Tahibacter amnicola: one gene and its partner. The protein of the gene in region 1 interacts with the protein of each later gene in a pairwise test. Links are inferred from orthologs where the notes say so. Each region holds a gene or a part of one and is shown in the gene's direction. Other genes may lie near its edges. The genes, in order: N4264_RS07020 and N4264_RS24480.

What was found.
Region 2: the proteins of N4264_RS07020 (region 1) and N4264_RS24480 interact in binary tests that used the Escherichia coli proteins (3 or more experiments, as listed by UniProt). The link is inferred for Tahibacter amnicola from one-to-one orthologs.

The regions. Positions count from the first base shown.
Region 1 is NZ_CP104694.1:1,684,421-1,687,605, reverse strand. Bases 42-2,906 are described here. They hold N4264_RS07020 (MOSC domain-containing protein), read left to right. Parts: upstream 42-1,006; coding sequence 1,007-1,807; downstream 1,808-2,906. Other genes in these bases: N4264_RS07015 (GMC family oxidoreductase), read left to right, coding at 1,887-2,906; N4264_RS07025 (NTP/NDP exchange transporter), read right to left, coding at 42-931. In the rest of the region: more of N4264_RS07025, read right to left, coding at 1-41; more of N4264_RS07015, read left to right, coding at 2,907-3,185.
Region 2 is NZ_CP104694.1:6,181,215-6,184,491, forward strand. What follows is about bases 23-2,979. They hold N4264_RS24480 (assimilatory sulfite reductase (NADPH) flavoprotein subunit), read left to right. Parts: upstream 23-576; coding sequence 577-2,382; downstream 2,383-2,979. Other genes in these bases: N4264_RS24475 (fibronectin type III domain-containing protein), read right to left, coding at 23-34; cysI (assimilatory sulfite reductase (NADPH) hemoprotein subunit), read left to right, coding at 2,394-2,979. Outside these bases: more of N4264_RS24475, read right to left, coding at 1-22; more of cysI, read left to right, coding at 2,980-3,277. UniProt on the Escherichia coli protein: Component of the sulfite reductase complex that catalyzes the 6-electron reduction of sulfite to sulfide. This is one of several activities required for the biosynthesis of L-cysteine from sulfate.

The DNA.
Region 1 (3,185 bases):
GCATCACGGTCTTGATCACCCCGTCCAGGAGCAGCGCGGCGGCCGGACCGGAGCGCACCAGGATGGCGCGGGTGAGCGTCGTCTGCAGCAGGATCTGCAAGAGATTGGTGCACAGGTCCAGCTTGGACGCGAATTCGATGCGCAGTTCCCGGGTCGGAAATTGCGCGCCGATGAAATCGACCTGGAAGGCATAGATCACCGTGCCGACCAATTCCGCCAGGAGGGTCAGCACGGCCATGCGCCGCAACAGCGGATCGCGCAGCGTCCCGATGATGCCGGCCAGGATGCTGCCGCCGATCACCCGTTCTCCCCGCGTCGTGTCACCGTCCACGGGATGGCGTCGCGACCATTCCGACAGAAACAGGATGCAGCCGATACACACCGCAAGGAACAGCGCGGACATCACCAGCAGCCCCGAGACCCCGATCCGATGGACCAGGGCGCCGGTCATGTAGGGTCCGACGATGGCACCCAGCGCACCGCCAACGGCGATGATCGGAAACAGCCGGCGTGCCTGACCGGTATCGAAGATGTCGGCCATGAAGCTCCAGAACACGGCGACAACGAACAGGTTGAACACACTGACCCAGACAAAAAATACCGATCCGAGCACCTTCGCACCGATCACGTCCTGCATCTGGAACAGCGGAATGAACAGCAGGACGCAGCCCAGGAAGAACAGGTATACCGCCGGCACGAAACGGCTGCGTCGCCAGCGCGCGGCCAACATGCCGAACACCGGCGTCAGCAACAGCGTGGCGAGAAACGTGGCCAGGAAGAAGATCGGCAGCTGCGTGGACCCGACCGCCGCCGAGAGCTGCTCACGCACCGGGCGCACGATGTAGTACGCCGCCAGCACGCAGAAAAAATAGGCGAACGAGACGCCCAACGCAGTCCACTCGTGCCGTTCGACCGCAATCCGTTTCGTCACGCGTGATCCGCTGAATGGCCCTGGTTGTGGCGGCGCAAGCCTAACCGAATCGACCGGATCGCGCATAATCGGCGGATGAAACCGACGCTCTCCGAACTGCACCTCTATCCGGTCAAATCCTGCGCGCCACTGCCATCCGCGTCAGCCACCGTCGAAAAGCGCGGGCTCATCCACGATCGCCGCTGGATGATCGTGGATGCCGACGGCAAGTTCGTCACCGGCCGCCAGCACGCGCGCCTGCCGCTGCTGCAGGCCGAACCGGTCGCCGGCGGGTTGCGCATGAGCGCGCCCGGCATGCCGCCGGTGACGGTCGCCGAGCCCGCCGATGGTGCGCGTTGCGCAGTCAACGTCTGGCGCGACTCCATCGACGCCGTTGCCGCCGACAGTACCGCGTCCGAATGGGTCAGCCGCTTTCTTGGCCAGCCCGCCCGTCTGGTATTCATGGATGCGGCAGCGCGACGTCCGGTCGATCCAACGTACGCGCAGGCCGAAGACGAAGTGAGCTTCGCCGACGGGTTTCCGGTGCTGCTCATCTCCCAGGCGGCGCTTGACCACCTCAACGCGCGCCTTGCCACACCCATTTCGATCCTGCGCTTCCGGCCCAACCTGGTGGTTGACGGCACTGCGCCCCACGCGGAAGACCAGTGGCGCCGGGTCCGCATCGGCGAGGTCGAGTTCGATGTGGTCAAGCCCTGCACGCGCTGCGTGTTCACGACGGTCGATCCGGCCCGCGGCGAACGCGACCCGTCCGGCGAGCCACTGCGGACGCTGACCACGTATCGCCGTTCCCCGTCCGGCGTCACCTTCGGGCAGAACCTCATCCCGCGCGGCAGCGGCGTCATCCACCGCGGTGACGCGGTCCACGTGCTGGATTGAGCGCGATGCTGCAGTGCGATGGAGCATCTGCTCTATGCACCGGGCCTAGCCTCGGGTGCGTCCTCCCCAGGGCTGTTACATGACCTACGACTACATCATCGTCGGCGCCGGATCCGCCGGCTGCGTGCTCGCGCACCGACTCAGCGAAAACCCGCGCACGCGGGTCCTGCTGCTGGAGGCCGGCGGACGCGACTGGCATCCCTTCATCCACATGCCGGCGGGGCTGGCCAAGCTGGTCAGCAACAAAAGCGTCAATTGGGACTATTACACCGAGCCGGAGCCACAGCTGCAGAATCGCCGTTTGTGGTGGCCGCGCGGCAAGGTGCTGGGTGGTTCCAGCTCGATCAACGCCATGTGCTATATCCGCGGCGATGCGCGCGACTATGACGAGTGGGCCGAACTTGCCGGCGATCCGCGCTGGCGCTGGGACGCGGTATTGCCAAGCTTCCGCCGCAGCGAATGCAACACACGCGGGGCCAGCGAACTGCACGGTGGCGATGGTCCGCTCTGCGTATCGGACCTGCGCCACACCAATCCCCTGTCGCAGGCGGTGATTGATGCGGCGACCAGCCTCGGCCATACACCCAATCCGGATTTCAACGGCCCCAGCCAGGCGGGTTTCGGCTACTACCAGGTCACCCAGAAAGACGGCGCACGCTGCTCGATGGCTGCCGGCTACCTGCGCAGTATCCGCGGTCGCCGCAATCTCACGGTGCTGACACGCGCCACGACCGAACGCGTGCTGTTGAGCGGAACCCGCGCCACCGGTGTGAAGTTTCTGCATCGCGGCGTCTCGCGGACAGCCGAAGGCGGTGAGGTCATCCTGGCCGGTGGCGCTATCAATTCACCGCAACTGCTGATGCTCTCGGGCGTGGGCCCGGCCGACGCGCTGCGTAGCCACGGCATCGCCGTCAGCCACGATCTGGCCGGTGTCGGCGAAAACCTGCAGGACCACCTCGACGTGTGCACGCTGGTGCGCTGCACGCAGTCGATCACCTACGACCGGACCAACGATATCGCCATAGCCCTGCAATTCCTGCTGCGCCGCAGTGGCATCGGCACATCCAATATCGCCGAAGCCGGCGGGTTCCTGCGTTCACGGCTGGCGACGGACGAGCGCTGCGACGTTCAGTTCCACTTCGTGCCGGCATTGCTCGACGACCACGGTCGCAACCGCCTGCCCGGTTTCGGCTACACCCTGCACGCCTGCGTACTGCGCCCCAGGAGCCGCGGCCATCTACGCCTGCGATCGGCCAATCCGGCAGATAAACCGCTGCTGCAGCCACTCTACCTGAGCGATCCCGAAGGCGATGATTTGCGGCGCATGGTGGAAGCCGCGCGCATCTCGCGCGAGATCCTGGCGCAGAAGCCGTTCGAC
Region 2 (3,277 bases), 4.5 Mb from region 1 along the record:
CCAGCACGAGGCCGGCAAACATACTTTTGCGCACTGTCATCTCCCTTTGCGATGAAGACGCCCGCGCCGGCCACGGGCGGCCAGCGAGGTCGGACGTCATTCGATTGCCGGCGCGTGCAAACGACGCCGGACGCTGTGGCCGGATCGGTCCACTCCGGCGGCGCCAAGGATAATTACGCTACAGTGCAACAAATAGACATTACGCCACGCATCCGCGCACAAGGGCATAAAAAAACCCGCCGCAGTCGCCCGCGGCGGGTTCCCTCCCCGCAGGCTCTGTGGCCCGCGCGGCCGGATTGTGGCGATCCGTCCTGCGGAGTCACGCGGCAGCGCAGCACGGAGCGCAGTGTCCGGCCGCCCTTGCCCCCGTCGACATCGTGCCAAAGTGGTGCCAGCCACCCAGGCAATCCGCCGCCCCATATCCAACCGATTGATCTGCAAAGCTAATTCCAAACCGGAATGGCACATGTCGCGGCGGCATAACCGAATAACCCCCCATCCTTTCCGCCGCCCCGCACCGATCCCTAGCATCCCCTGTCAGTTGGCGTTTAGACGTCCAAATGATTCGGTGCTGCCATGTCCTCCAACGCCGCTCTTCCACTCATTCCGCTGCCCGAAGCCAAGGCCGGCGAACTGCTGCGGCTGGTCGACGGTCTCGACAGCAGCGCCCTGTGGTGGCTGTCCGGCTATGCCGCCGGGCTCGCTTCGCAGCCGGCATCGCTGCCACGCGCCGTCAACGCGGCGCTGGCCAAGGACGCAACGCCCGCGCTCAAGCTCTCCATCGTGTACGGCAGCCAGACCGGCAACGCCAAGCGCCTGGCCGAGCAGCTGGCGCAAAAGGCCGAAGCCGCCGGAATCGCGGTGCGTCTGTTGCGCGCCGACGCCTACCCGACGCGTGAACTCAAGGCCGAGCGCCTGCTCTACATCGTGATCAGCACCCAGGGTGATGGCGATCCGCCGGACGACGCCCGCGGCCTGGTCGAATTCATTGCCGGCAAGCGCGCGCCGGAACTGCCCGAACTCCAGTACGCCGTGCTGGGTCTGGGCGACAGCAGCTATCCGCAATTCTGCGCCATCGGACGCCAGCTCGATGAGCGCCTTTCGGCGCTCGGTGCGCGGCGCCTGGTCGCACGCGGCGATGCAGACGTCGACATCGACAGCATCGCCAAGCCCTGGCTGGAGCAGGCCCTCACCGCCGTGCGCGAAGCGACCAAGGGCGCTGCGCCGCTGGCGACAGTCACGCCGCTGCGTCCGCCCGCCGCGCCCGCGTTCTCGCGTGAGAAGCCCTTCGCCGCCGAGTTGATCAAGAATCAGCGCGTGACCGGCCGCGGCAGCGACAAGGACATCCGTCACGTCGAACTGTCGCTGGAAGGTTCCGGCCTGCGTTACGAGCCGGGTGACGCGCTGGGCCTGTGGCCGCGCAATCCGGCGGCACTGGTTGACGCCGTGCTCGATGCGCAGAAACTCAACGGCGATACGCCCGTCACGCACGACGAGGTCACGCTGTCGCTGCGCGAATGGCTGTCCAGCCGCCGCGAGCTGACCAAGCTGGCGCGTCCCTTTGTCGCGCAGCACGCGGCGCATGCCGGTGATGCGGAACTCAACCGGATCCTCTCACCCGACCACGCACCGGCGCTGACGCGCCTGCTCGGTGAGTACCAGATCATCGACCTGCTGCGTGCCTTTCCAGCGGCGTGGTCCGCCGAGGAACTGGTCGCCGCCCTGCGCCCGCTGGCGCCGCGCCTGTACTCGATCGCCTCGAGCCAGCGCCTGGTCGGCGACGAAGCGCACCTGACCGTCGCGCACGTGCAGTACGAAGCCTTCGGCAGCACGCACTGGGGAGCGGCGTCGCACCAGCTGGCCGCCAGCGACGAAGGCGCGGCCTTGCCGATTTTCATCGAGCACAACGATCGCTTCCACCTGCCCAAGGACACCGCCCGCGACGTGATCATGATCGGTCCCGGCACCGGCGTGGCACCGTTTCGCGGCTTCGTACAGGAACGCCAGGCCATCGGCGCTACGGGCCGCAACTGGCTTTTCTTCGGCAATCCGCATTTCCGGTCGGACTTTCTCTACCAGACCGAGTGGCAGGAAGCGCTCAGGAACGGCTCGCTGCACCGGCTGGACCTCGCCTTCTCGCGTGACCAGGCGGAAAAAGTTTACGTGCAGCATCGCCTGGTCGAGCAGGGCCGCCAGCTCTACGCGTGGATTGAATCCGGCGCGCACGTATACGTCTGCGGTGACGCCACGCGCATGGCCAAGGACGTGCACAACGCGCTGATCGAAGTGGCCATGAGCCACGGCGGCAAGAGCCGCGAAGACGCCGAAACGTATATCAACCAGTTGCAGCAACAGGGCCGTTACGCCCGAGACGTGTATTGACGATGAGCGCGTTGCCTTCCCCCGTTGAAAAGATCAAATCCGAAAGCCGTTACCTGCGCGGGACGCTCAAGGAAAGCCTGGCCGACGCCGTCACCGGCGCGCTGCGCGAATCCGACACGCAACTGATCAAGTACCACGGCAGCTACCAGCAGGACGACCGCGACGTGCGCGAGGAACGGCGCCAGCAGAAGCTGGAGCCGGACTACAGCTTCATGATCCGTACCCGTACGCCCGGCGGTATCGCGACGCCGGAACAGTGGCTCAAGCTCGACGCCATCGCCACGCGCTACGCCAACGGTACGCTGCGCGTCACCACGCGGCAGGCGTTCCAGTTCCATGGTGTGATCAAGCGTGAACTCAAGGCGACACTGGCAGCCATCAACGGCAGCCTGATCGACACCATCGCCGCCTGCGGCGACGTCAATCGCAATGTGCTGGCGGCGGCCAATCCGCTCGAATCGCAGGTCCACGCGGTCGTGTACGAGCAGGCCAAGGCGCTGTCGGAGTACTTCCTGCCCAAGACGCGGGCGTACTACGAGATCTGGCTCGACGAAGAGCAGGTTGCCGGTACGCCCGAGCACGAACCGATCTACGGCGCGACCTACCTGCCACGCAAGTTCAAGACCGCGTTCGCCGTGCCACCCGTCAATGACGTCGACATCTTCGCCAACGACCTCGGCTTCATCGCCGTGGTCGAGAACGGCGTGGTGGTCGGCTATAACGTCACCGTCGGCGGTGGGTTCGGCGCCACCCACGGCGATCCGACCACCTATCCGCGACTGGCCGATGTCATCGGCTTCGTGACGCCGGAACAGGTCATTGCCGTCGCCGAAGGCGTGATCACCACGCAGCGCGACTGGGGCAATCGCAGCGAACGCAAGCGCTCGCGCCTGAA